2 regions of the Glutamicibacter sp. PAEs-4 genome follow, and region 1 is predicted to be linked to the other one. Evidence: predicted binding sites of a transcription regulator. Region 1 holds the regulator's gene; the other holds the start of a gene.
The links. Region 1 encodes LexA, which represses DNA repair genes until DNA is damaged. Its sites were predicted from a motif close to TCGAACANNTGTTCGA; they were not measured.

Region 1 (6,428 bases):
GGTCAGTTCCACCTCGGCGCCGGCGGCTTCCAAGGCGCGCACGGCGGAACGGACGTTGCCTGAACCGTAGTCCAGGACAACTACTGTTTTCTTCTCCACTTACAGGGCACCCTTCGTGGATGGGATCTTGTCGCCCATGCGCTCATCGCGCTCTACGGCTTCGCGCAAGGCGCGGGCGAAGGACTTGAATTGCGCTTCGACAATGTGGTGCGGGTCGCGGCCCGAGAGCACCTCGATGTGCGCGCAGATCTGTGCGTGGAAGGTGATGGCTTCGAAGACGTGGCGGGTCATCGAGCCGGTGAAGTGCCCGCCGATCAAGTGGTATTCCTGGCCAGCAGGCTCGCCGGAGTGCACGAGGTATGGCCGGCCCGAGACATCGACGACCGAGCGGGACAGCGCCTCGTCCAGCGGAGCGTAGGAGGTGCCGAAGCGGCGGATGCCTGCCTTGTTGCCCAGCGCCACGCGCAGCACTTCGCCGATGGTGATCGCGGTGTCCTCAACGGTGTGGTGGACATCGATGTGGGTATCGCCGGTAGCACGCACGGTGAGGTCGATGAGCGAATGCTTGGAGAGCGCAGTCAGCATGTGGTCATAGAACGGCACCGAGGTGCTGATCTCCGAGACGCCGGTTCCATCGAGATCCAATTCAACGAATACGGACGATTCGCTGGTCACGCGTTCCATGCGGGCGCGACGTGCGCCAATCAATTCGGCAGACATGTCTTCCTTCGCTTGTCTTTGATTACTTCTGCGAGCCGAGCAGTTCGGCAAGTCGTTCCAAGAAGGCTGTGGTTTCTGATTCGGTTCCGGCCGTAACACGCAAGGTCCCCGGAATTCCATTGTCGCGGATGATGATGCCGGCTTCCAACAGGCCTTCCCAAATAGCGTGGGGGTCTTCGACGCCACCGAAGAAGACGAAGTTGGAGTCGGAGACCGATGGCTTCAGGCCCAGTTCCTTCAAGCGCGCGACGATGCGGTCACGTTGGGACTTGATGTCTTCGACCTGCGCCAGCAGCAACTCGATGTTCTTCAAGGCAGCGATCGCCGTTGCCTGGGTCACGGCCGACAGGTGGTATGGCAGCCGCACCAAGCGGATGGCATCGGTGACTTCTGGCGCGGCGGCCAGGTAGCCGACGCGTGCGCCGGCCAGGCCGAATGCCTTGGACATGGTGCGCGAGACGATCAATCGCTGGCGGCCTTCAAGCAGGCTCAGTGCGGACTTGGTGCTGGCCAAGGAGAATTCGGCGTACGCCTCGTCAACGATCACCATGCCGTTGTGCTCGCTCATGGCTTCGTACACGGCCGTGATGACATCAAGGCCAAGGGCGGTGCCGGTGGGGTTGTTCGGCGAGCACAGGAACACGATATTCGGCTTGTGCTCGCGGACCTGCGCGGCTGCAGATTCGGCGGACAGGGTGAAATCCTCGGCGCGTTCACCGGCGATATAGGTGGTATCAGTACCACTGGCCAACAGCGGGTACATGGAGTAGGTGGGGCCGAAGCTCATCACGGTACGGCCTGGACCACCGAAGGCTTGCAGGATCTGCTGCAGGATTTCATTCGAACCGTTCGCGGCCCAGATGTTCTCCTTGGTGAGCGAGTGGCCGAGGTAAGCGGCAAGAAGTTCACGAAGCTCGGTGAACTCGCGGTCGGGATAGCGATTCAGAGTTGCCGCTGCCTTGGCCACTTCCTGGGCAATGGCGTCTACAACTACCGGTGGCAACGGATGGGTGTTCTCGTTGACGTTCAACTGGATCGGCACGTCAATTTGCGGTGCGCCATAAGGGGATAGCCCGCGGAGATTCTCACGCAAGGGCAGCTGACTCAAAAGTTCACTGCGGTCATTCACGCATCAAGTCTACGTGCGCAGCGAGCCCGCCAGTGAATCCGCTACGGCTGCAGGTAACAAACACTGGACAGCGGGGGAAGCTAGCCGGCAATGACCGGAATCGACAAGGTATCTCCAACCTGGATTTCGCTGCCGTCCAAGGCGTTGAGCTCCGCGATGTGGCCAACTGCGGAAGTCACGTCGTAACCGGTGGCATAGTCGCGAGCCAAACTCCAAAGCGTATCCCCGGGGATCACGGTCACATCGATGGTTCCAACCCCAGTAGGATCTTCTGCCGCGGCATGCGCGTCAGAGGCGAACATGGAGAAGAAGAAAGCAGCAGCGATCGTGAGTGCGAAAACGGGCATCCCCACCAGCACAGCCCAACCGCGGCGGTTGATGCGGATTTTCAGCGGCGCTTGGGTTTGATCTGAGTCAAGTGCGACGGTAGCCATGACGTTGTCTCCTCAAGAAATTCAAGTGATGCGAATTTTTATTCGAAAGAACGGATTCGAAAACTTGTTCGAACCTCGTATATCTGTTCTAACAGAGATTTGCGGAACTTGTCCAGAAGTTTTCGAACAAATCTTTGAAAGAAGCTCGCTTATCTACTAAGATTTCGAAGTAGACGAGCAATGAAAACATCTCACCATCTAGCTCCGACAGTTTGGACACGCAAACTTTCGAATGATTGCTAGGGAAGGCAAAATCTCATGTCAGCATCACAACGCACTCCCCGATCGAATGCACGTTCGCTGACGATTCGCCAAAAGAAGATCCTTGAGACGATCCAGCGGTCTATCGGCAAGAACGGTTATCCGCCATCGATGCGTGAGATTGGCGACGCTGTCGGACTCAAGAGTCTTTCGAGCGTGACCCACCAGTTGAGCCAGTTGGAAAAGCTCGGCTATATCCGTCGAGACCCACGCCGTCCGCGCGCGATGGAAATCCTGCTGCCGCTGCAATTGTCCGACGATGCAGAAAAGGCCGAGGTCTCGGAGCCGGTCGAGCCGGCTGCCAGCGAAGACGCCAAGATCATTGAGCTGAGCACTTCTGCTGACACCACCATGGTTCCGCTGGTTGGCCGTATTGCTGCTGGCGGTCCGATCCTGGCAGAACAGTCCGTCGAAGATGTTTTCTCGTTGCCTCGTCAGCTCGTGGGCCACGGGGAACTGTTCATGCTCAAGGTGTCCGGCGATTCAATGGTTGACGCCGCGATTTGCGATGGCGACTGGGTAGTTGTCCGCCGACAGCAGACGGCAGACAACGGCGACATCGTCGCAGCCCTGCTGGACGAGGAAGCGACCGTCAAGACCTTCCGGCAGCGTGATGGGCATACTTGGCTGCTTCCGCAGAACTCGCGCTACGAACCGATTTTGGGTGATGCAGCAAAGATCATGGGACGGGTCGTCTCGGTCATGCGCTCACTCTAGATTTCGTGTGGATATTGCGCTGGTGCTTGGCACCAGCGCAATTTTCGTTTAATCAGCTACTCGCCGGCCTCGAGCTCGATCTGGGCGGCCGCGGCGAAGATCATCCAGCGCTGGACTGCCGCCGAGAGCCGGCGCGGTTCCTGGTCGATCAGATGGCCTGCAGTTGCCGTGACCAGTTGCCTGGCCTGCTCCCTGCTTGGTGCTTCCAAGCGGTGATCTTTCGCGGCGAGGGCCAGATACCGGCACAGGATTCCGGCAAAAAGGTTCCCGTCTCCCCCGCGGTTGAACGCGAGTACTCGGGCCGCGGAAGACAGCGAGTGCGTGGTCGCATCGATCAGCACCTGGGCGTGAGCCAGATCGGCCGGCTCGCCAAGCTCAAGCAACGCGCCTAGCACCGTGCCCTGGTTATAGGTATAGACCGCTGGCTCCATCGTGTGCCCCTGGCTGGTCAACCGCACCCCGTCCAGATACAGCCCACGCTCGGCGCTGAACAGGTTCTTCTCCAGCCATTGGAGGACCTGCCGTGCGGTGTCCTCCTGGCCGGTTCGGCCGAAGAACAGGGCCGCCGGCGCATTGGCCGGCGTATTCTTGAAATCCCGTTTTTTCGACCAGTACAGGCCGCCGCCCAGCACCTCGTCCATGCCAGCTTGAAGCTGTTCTCCCAGCACCCGCATTGCAGTCTGAGCAGCGTGGTTTCCTTCTCCCGTCACGGCCAGCGTGAACTGCGCCAGACGGCCGCTGGCCAAGGCAAGCCACGCCATATCGTCGAAGAAGTAGTTGGGCAGCATCCCGAAGTTGCGAATTCGAATGCCACGCAACAGATGATTGGCCCGGGCCAGCTCGGCACGCGCCGATTCCGCGTCGCCTGCGGCCAGATAGGAGTAGCCGTCATCAATGATGGCATCCAGATAATGCGCCTGCCACCAATAGTTCCACTCCGACAACGGGTGCGCGCAGCCATTGAGATCGCTGAGCAAGCTTCCGTCGCGCAACCGGTGCGCCCTGCTGTAGCTCTGCCCAATCCAGGTTCCGGGCAGCCGCAAGAGGCGCCGTCCGAAACGCTGGTGGGTGTCGATGGCGGCTTGGTGTGCCAATTCCTGCATGGACTCCATGGTGCCTTCCGGTTCACGCGGCATCAGTTCTTGTCACAGACCTTAGTGCATCTCCAACCATCCTGCTGATAGTGCTTAAAGAACTTGAGCTGCCCCAAGTCCGAGGACAGCTCAAGTTCATGCTCTGGCTGCGGCTATTTCCCGTCCGGGTTCAAGCGCTGGAGAACTCCGGTGATGACCTTCTTGTCGACAGTCGGCCACATCGGCGGCAGCGTCGCTTTCAAGAAGCTGCCGTACCGTGCAGTGGCCATGCGCGAATCGAGGATCGCCACCACGCCCTTGTCCCCGACCGAACGGATCAGGCGTCCAGCGCCCTGTGCCAGGCGAATCGCCGCATGGGTGGCGGCCACCTGCATGAAGCCGTTGCCGCCATGCTTGGCCACGTCCTCGGAACGGGCTTTGGAGATCGGATCGTCCGGGCGCGGGAACGGGATCTTGTCGATGATGACCAGCCGGCAGGAATCTCCTGGCACGTCCACGCCCTGCCACAGGGTCATGGTTCCGAACAGGCAGGTGTCGCGTTCGCTGCTGAACTGCTCGACCAGCGACTTCATGCTGCCCTCGCCCTGGCACAGGATCTCCACGTCCAGGCGTTCGCGCAAGATGCTTGCCGCTTCTTCGGCGGAGCGTTTCGAAGTGAACAGAGCCAGTGCACCGCCGCCGGAGGCCTTGATGAGATCCTCGATCTCATCCAGCGTCTCGGCGGCCAGTTGGCGGCCCGGCTTGGGCAGATGCTTGGCTACGTACAGGATGCCCTGCTTCGGGTAATCGAAGGGACTGCCGACGTCCACGCCGGTCCAGGACGGAGCCCCTGCGCCCATCAGACCCAGGGAGCCTGCGACCGAATCGAACTGCGAGCCGATAGCCAAGGTAGCGCTGGTCAAGACGACCGTGCGCCCGTCGAACAGCCCTTCGCGCAGCTTGCCAGCAACGGACAACGGGGCAACGTTCAACGTGGCTGGCTGGGTCTCGTCAGCTTCGACGTAGCCCCGGCCTTCGACAAACTCCCGCGGACGGGTGGTGTACAGCACCTCGCGGCGCTCTTCGGATTCGAGCATGCGAATCGCATCGTCCATCACCGCCTGCAGCTGGGAGCGGGCGGTCTGTCGTCCGCCGTCAGCCGGTGCATTGGCTTCGGGCTTGGACAGCGCCAACGCCAGCCGGGCCTGTTCCACGATGTCGTTCAGGGCGATGCCCATGTCTTCGCGCAGGCCATGTTCCAGCAGCCCCGTGGGCACACCGGTCAACGACTTCTCCAGGCGGTTCGCCGCCTTGACCATCTCATCCACGTTGACGCCGCAATGGCGTTTGGCACCGCCAGCCGCGGTGAGCACCATGCGTGCGGAGAGCGCCCCGGACACCGAGCTGGTCACGCGGTCTTGCAGTTCGTGGGCCTCATCGATGATTGCGACTTCGAAGTCCGGGAGGACCGAAAGCCCCTCGAAGGCCGATACCGCCAGCAGGGCGTGGTTGGTAATGACCACGTCCGCTTCCGCGGCACGGGCACGAGCCATCTCCGAGAAGCATTCATCAGCCATCGGGCACTTCTGCGACCCCAAGCACTCCATGGCCGAGACCGAGACCTGCTTCCACGCCTTGTCGCTGACCCCGGGCACCAGCTCATCGCGGTCACCGGTCTCAGTCTCTTCAGCCCATTCGCGCAGCTTCATGACCTCGCTGGCCAACGGCGAATAGGTGGTGCCGGCAGGAGCTGCCGGCTCATCCATCGAGAAAAGCGTGCCTTCGTCATCCGGGTACCCGCCGCCGAGCTTGTACTGGCACAGGTAGTTCGAGCGTCCCTTGAGCAGGGCCACATCCATCGGGCGCGAGAGCTTGCCCTTGAGCGATTCGAGCAACCGCGGCACGTCACGGCCGACAATCTGCGATTGCAGCGCCAAGGTCGCGGTGGAGACGATCACCGGCTTGGCGCTGGTCTGCGCGTGGGCCAATGCCGGAATCAGGTAGCCCATCGACTTGCCGGTGCCGGTGCCTGCCTGCACCAGCAAGTGCTTTTCATCTTCCAGCGCGCTGACCACATGCTTGACCATTTCCTGT
Region 2 (6,428 bases), 570 kb from region 1:
ACGCTGAGAACGTTTCTGCAGTCATCGATTTTGCGATAGGATGGACTGTCTGTGCTTTGAGGTTTCTACGTGGAGCCCTGAATGCGGGACACAATTTCCGAGTAAGTAGCTGCTGGCAAAATCCAGTGGCCATAAACAAAAAGGTGTATAGCTATGAAGGCTGATATCCATCCGCAGTACGGCCCAGTTGTCTTCAACGACCTGGCATCCGGCGAAAAGTTCCTGACCCGTTCGACCGCTAAGTCGGACAAGACCATCGAATGGGAAGATGGCAACACCTACCCAGTAATCGACGTCGAAATCTCGGCAGCTTCGCACCCGTTCTACACCGGCAAGCAGCGCATCATGGACACCGCTGGTCGTGTCGAGCGCTTCAACGCCCGCTTCAAGGGCTTCGGCGGCAAGAAGTAATACTTCGCCCCTAGCAAGCTTTCGCGGCGTGTTTCCAGTTTCTGGAAACACGCCGTCGCTGCTTTAACGGACTGGCCATCACCGGATGCCGGACCTGCAATGACTGAAAAAAGTTCTCACTGAAAAATCGGCGGGACTCCGTTGAACGCAACGTGCGACGCGCCAGGTGTCTTGATCGCCAGGTGAAGACGCGACTGACTGAAGAATTCTGTCAGTGGCGAAGGCAGGGCGCTTCATGAGGCGAAGGCCGTAGAGGTCTACTGGCTGCGACAGCAAAAGTGTGCGCTGGCCTCTCGAAGAATCGATTTTGGCCGCATCGAGCTGGGCAACCGGCTCCATTGCGGCTGCCTGAAGGGTGTTCATGGGTGGTGTGGTGCTGCTGGTGACTGAAAAAGTTTGTCACCCAAGATCGATCATCCGGGCTAGGGCACTCAGCCTGTTTCCCGTTGTCCGCCCATGTGCGGGGGTTCGGTGACTGGACTCTTTTCCGGAATGTCGATGTGCGGCTTGAGCCCGAGTACCCTGCGCACTTCGGGCGTCAATCGGACATGAGGCAAGGGGATGACCCTGGGACGCTCCGGGCAATGATCGCTCACATGATCGAACTGATCTACGCGCTTTACGCTGCCCGGAACCACAATGGAATTCAGGCCATGCGGTGTCACCCACATTTTTGACCCATCGGGCCGAGCAACAACTTTCCAGCCCAATGCGTGTTTGAACATTTGATGCTGCTTGCACAGGAGTTGGGTATTCTCCCTGATCGTGTGCCCTCCATGGGCCCAGTCGTCAATATGGTCAATCTCGGAGCGATCTGCTGGACGGCGGCAGGCAGGGAAGCAGCAATGCTCATCTCGATTCCTCAGCAGATCCTTGAGGCCCTGGGACGGGCGGTAGCTCCTGCGCTCTACATCTATTGCGGCGCCAGTCCACGGGTCGGTCAATACTCGCTGGAACGAAGGCGCATCCTTGGCCAACTGCAGCGCGGCGCCCAGCGGAATGGGACCGTAGCCTTCCAGATCGGCCACGGTCCTGGAAGGATCTGCCAGCATCTCGACCGCGGGAATAGTAATGGATACGCGAGGTTTCAGGGGTGTGCCTTCATGGCCTGGCCAGCCATTGAGGATGATGTCGGCAAAGGCATCGGCTTCTATTTGCTCCCGGGTACGGGGATCCTCCGGATCGTTGTGCTGGTCAGCCACCCATTTCACGGAGTTCTTGATTGAATGAACCACAGCGGCGCTGTTGCAGTACTTGAGCGTGGACATTCCGTTCTCGTCATCCTGCAACGTAAGCCTGCGATGCTCCTCGGACTTCTTGCGCCTTTGCTCGGCAGACTCGGGGCGCATCCGGTCATGGAATCGGCGCGCGCGTTGGTATATAGCGTCATCCGACGCTGTCTTGGCCATGGGCAATAAGAGGTGTTGCATCTGGCTGATCTGCTCTGGGAGCAAGTCTTGTGCGTACTTCACAATGTCGTGAGCAGCCTTAACGGTGATCTCGCCTGCGGCCAGGGCCATGAGAGTGTCCTTGCAAACGTAGCGGAGTCCCTTGGCATGGAACATGCGTTTGGCTACCTTGCGCGGGCTCTCGCGCAGGGCGACGGACGCTTCCGCGATGAGGTTGGAGTTGATCACCTGATCGCTGCCACGGTCGATGCCGTAGTATTCTGCGCTTCGTCGCGCTTCGCGTTCCTCCTCCTCGGTGTTCGAGTCCTGCGTGGCAATGGTATCGGCCAAAGATTCACTGACTTGTTCGGCTGAGTCGGCCAGCAGCACTGAGGTCAGCGCATCAAGGCTGCTCTGCAGGCGCTGGATCATTGTCAGCCGTTCAAGGGCGTCGCGAGGGCCATTGAGCGGCCCCGCGTCGTAAAGCTCATCGGCCATGCGTTTCACAGGACCATAGAACAATTGATGTTCGATGCGATCGCTGAAGAAAGAATCCTTGTGGGATTCTGTGCGGGTGCCGGCCGGGAGCAGCGGCAGACGATGCTCATCATCGTCGTCTTGGATGAAGTCGGGTATAGCCATAGTTAATTCTCTGGCTGGGGTCGGACATTTTGGCCCGGAAATCCGCGGATTGTGGACGCCTTTTCGAAAATTTATTCGATTGTTATCGTTGGGGTGTTCGTCGACCGGGAACCGTCGAGTCCACCGCTGCCCGGATTCGACTCGCGGGTGGCCGGGGATAGAATGAAAACATGATGCATCATGGTGAATACAAGGTAGTCGGTGGCAAATTAGTCGTTGTAGATTTGGATACCGCCGACGGCGTGATCACCGAAGTGTCCTTGAATGGCGACTTCTTCCTGGAGCCGGACGACGCGCTCGACGACCTGAACGATGCGATCCGCGGCCTGCCAACCGATGCCAGCCACAGCACCATTCGCACGGCGGTGATCGAGAACCTGCGTGAAGACGCCGTGATGTTCGGATTCGACGAGGACGCCGTTGCGCGCGTAGTACGTCGTGCGCTGGGCCATGCCACCAAGTGGGAAGACCACGAATGGGAAATCCTAGGTCCGGAGATCATCCCCATCACCGAGCAGGTGGCGCTGGATGAGGTGCTGACCCGGCAAATCGCCAAGGGCACGCGCAAGCCGACGATCCGCTTCTGGGATTGGAGCGAAGGCGCCGTGGTCATTGGTTCCTTCCAGTCGCTCAAGAACGAAGTGGACATCGAGCAGGCCGAAAAGCACGGCATCCAGGTGGTGCGGCGGATTTCCGGTGGCGGGGCGATGTTCATGGAAGCCGGCAACTGCATCACCTACTCGCTGTACGCGCCCGAGTCCCTGGTCGACGGCATGAGTTTTGCCGACTCCTACCCGTTCCTGGACGCATGGGTGATGGAAGCGCTGGAAAGCATCGGGCTGAAGGCGCACTACAAGCCGCTGAACGACATCGCCACCCCGGCCGGAAAGATCGGCGGGGCCGCGCAGAAGCGCCTGGCCAATGGCGCGATGCTGCACCACGTCACGATGAGCTACGACATCGATGCGCAGAAGATGACCGAGGTGCTGCGGATCGGCCGCGAGAAGATTTCCGACAAGGGCATCGCCTCGGCGGTCAAGCGCGTTGATCCGCTGAAGTCGCAGACCCAGCTGGAACGCATGGAGATCATCAAGGTCATGATGGACACCTTCGCCAAGCGCACCGGTGCCAAGCCGGCACAGCTGGATGCCGAATCCTGCCAAGCGGCGCAGGAGCTGGCGGCCGCCAAATTCGCCACCGAGCAGTGGACCGCACGCGTTCCATAAGACGGCAGGATCCAAGGGCCCGTTCTCGATTCCGCATCGAGAACGGGCCCTTGCTTCGTTTCAGGCGGCAAAAAGCCGGCCCTCTGCTTGATGAAGCAGCGGGCCGGCTTGGAGCGCCAGCGGCTATCGGCTAGCGGCTGGCGCGGCTGTAGGCCTGGGCCCGCAGCGAGCGCTGCAGCTCGGCGCGTTCCTCCAGCAGGATGCGCTTGAGTGCGGCCGGGGCGCCCTCGTGGCGTTCGAGCCAGGTGGTGGCTGTGGCCAGCGCCTTGTTCTGCTCGATGGAGCCCTGAAGATCCTGGTGGCCTGGATACAGTCCCTCGATCACGCGGGTGGCGAATTCCATGCCCATGGTCTCGAAGACCGGCAGGATCGCGGCCCAGTAGCGCTCCTCGAATGGGGCCAGCAGTGCGGCCGAACCCAGGGTGAAGCCCAGCGCGGTAGCCGAGAGGGCGTCGTTGGACAGTTCGCCCTGCTCATCGCGGGCCATCAGCACGGTATCGAAGGCGGTGTCCTTGGCCTGCGGGTCCGGGCGGGCGGCCAGTGCGGTGCGTACCGAGTTCTGCGCGACGCTGGTGGGGTTGGCCTTGGCGGCCTCGTGCATGCGTGCTTCGGCGGCTTCATCGAGCCGGCCGGCGGCGGACAGCGCGATGTAGGAACCCCAGAGCAGCTGCTCGTCGACGGTGACCTGGTAGGCGTTGGGCTGCTCGCCGAGGAACGCATCGAGCACCTCGGGGGCCACGCCGGAGCGGGCCAGGCGGACCAGGGTGCGCGCGGTGGTGGTCTGCTGGTCGCTGCCGGCCTCGAATTCGGTCAGCCATCCGGTGAGCGTTGCGGCTGCCTGCTGGCGCAGCCCGGCGCGCAGCTCGGGAGCCACGTACTTGGCGATCGAGGTGGCCAGCTGGTCGGTGAGCACCCCGAAGACGCCGGCATCGGTGACGGTGTGCGCGTGATCCAGGATGGCCTGCACATAGCTCTGCGCGTCGAGCGTGGCCGAGCGCACCGCATCCCACAGCGATGCCCAGCAGGTGGCGCGCGGCAGCGAGTCGGTCAGCCCCGAAAGGTGGCCAAGCAAGGTGGCGCGCGAGACCGGATCGAATTCGATCAGCGCGTAGGTCTCGTCCCCGTCATTGGGCAGCAGCAGGTCAGGGACCTTGCGTCCGATGAGGAAGTCCAGGGCCACCTGTTCGCCTGCCAGCTCCACCTGCACCGAATCGGTGCGCCGCAGCTTGCCCTCCTTCAGCTCATAGGCGCCCACGGAGAGCACATGAGGGCGGGCGATCGGCGCTGCGGTAACCGGGTCGGTGCCCGACTGGATCAGCAAGGCCGAGGTGATGGTGCCCGACTCGTCGGTGTCGTACTGGACGTGCAGCTTCGGCACGCCGCTGGTCTTCAGCCAGGCGTCGGCCCACTGGCCCATGTCGCGGCCGCTGGCGGCTTCCAGCGCTTCGAGGAAGTCATCCAGCGAGGTGTTGCCGTAAGCGTGCTTGCGGAAGTAGGCGCGGGCGGCGTCGCGGAAGGCATCGGCGCCGACGAAGGCAGCCAGCTGCTTGAGCACGGACGCGCCCTTGGCGTAGGTGATGCCGTCGAAGTTCTGGTCCGCTGCCAGCAAATCGGGGATGTCGGCGACGATCGGGTGAGTGGTGGGCATCTGGTCCGCGACGTAGGCCCAGGCCTTGCGGCGCGCGGCGAAGGTGGTCCAGGCGGTGGTGAAGTCGGTGGCCTCGTCGTTGGCTAGGGTGCCGATGTAGTCGGCGAAGGATTCCTTGAGCCACAGGTCGTCCCACCACTTCATGGTGACCAGGTCGCCGAACCACATGTGCGCCATCTCGTGCATCAGGGTGTTGCCGCGCTGCTCGTACTGGCCTTCGGTGGCGTGCGAGGTGAACACGTAGCGTTCGGTGAAGGTGACCAGGCCCGGGTTCTCCATGGCGCCGAGGTTGTACTCGGGGACGAACGCCGAGTCGTACTTGCCCCACGGGTAGGGGTAGTCGAACAGCTCGTGGTAGTAGTCAAGGCCCTGGCTGGTCAGCTTGATGATTTCCTCGCCGTCGAAGTGCTCGGCCAGTGACGCGCGGCAGGTGGCGGCCATCTGAATGGACAGCTCTTCGCCGTCGGCCAGCTTCTGCACGTGCTCGCCGCGCACCACGTGGTACGGGCCGGCCAGCACCGCGGTGATGTAGGAGGAGATCTTAGGTGTGGGGGAGCAGGCGACGGTCTTGGTGCCGTCCCCGTTCACGACCTCATCGACGATCGGCTGGTTGCTGGCCAGGTGCCAGTCGGCCGGACCGGTGAGCGTGAAGCGGTAGCTGGTCTTCAGATCCGGCTGCTCGAAGCAGGCGAAGACGCGGCGCGCCTCGGAAGGCTCGAACTGGGTGTAGAGGTAGGTTTCGCCGTCCTGCGGGTCCACGAAGCGGTGCAGGCCCTCGCCGGAGCGCGAGTAGATGGCCTGGCCGGTGATCTTCACGGTGTTCGGCGCATCGGTGCGCAGGTTATCGAGGTAGATGCGCGCATCGAGCACGGCTGTGTCCAGGTCGATCGCGGTGCCGTTGACCAGCACCTCGGCCACCGATTCGTGGATGAAGTCGATGAAGGTCGCCGGTTCCCTGGAGCTGAAGTTCAGCGTGGTGATCGAGGTGAAGCTGGTGGCGTTGCGGTCGGCGGCATTGGCCAGGTCGAGCTGGACTTCGGCGAAGTGCCATTCGATATTCCGTGCGCGCCAGGCCGCTTCGTCGCGCCTGAGGTTTTCATTGGGTGCATAGCG

Region 2: ACR9WD_RS08035 (DUF222 domain-containing protein) is a predicted target of LexA. The motif match lies at 2,505-2,520, and genes of this name have one in related genera.

What each region holds. Positions count from the first base shown of each region.
Region 1 is NZ_CP195017.1:1,129,920-1,136,347, reverse strand. It holds gene hisH (imidazole glycerol phosphate synthase subunit HisH) at 1-99, opposite strand, end outside; gene hisB (imidazoleglycerol-phosphate dehydratase HisB) at 100-720, opposite strand; gene ACR9WD_RS05335 (histidinol-phosphate transaminase) at 743-1,849, opposite strand; gene ACR9WD_RS05330 (LysM peptidoglycan-binding domain-containing protein) at 1,930-2,283, opposite strand; gene lexA (transcriptional repressor LexA) at 2,542-3,261, shown strand; gene ACR9WD_RS05320 (glycoside hydrolase family 76 protein) at 3,318-4,397, opposite strand; gene ACR9WD_RS05315 (ATP-dependent DNA helicase) at 4,508-6,428, opposite strand, start outside.
Region 2 is NZ_CP195017.1:1,702,431-1,708,858, forward strand. It holds gene ACR9WD_RS08025 (TrmH family RNA methyltransferase) at 1-7, shown strand, start outside; gene ACR9WD_RS08030 (type B 50S ribosomal protein L31) at 154-411, shown strand; gene ACR9WD_RS08035 (DUF222 domain-containing protein) at 843-2,441, opposite strand; gene ACR9WD_RS08040 (lipoate--protein ligase family protein) at 2,612-3,667, shown strand; gene pepN (aminopeptidase N) at 3,798-6,428, opposite strand, start outside.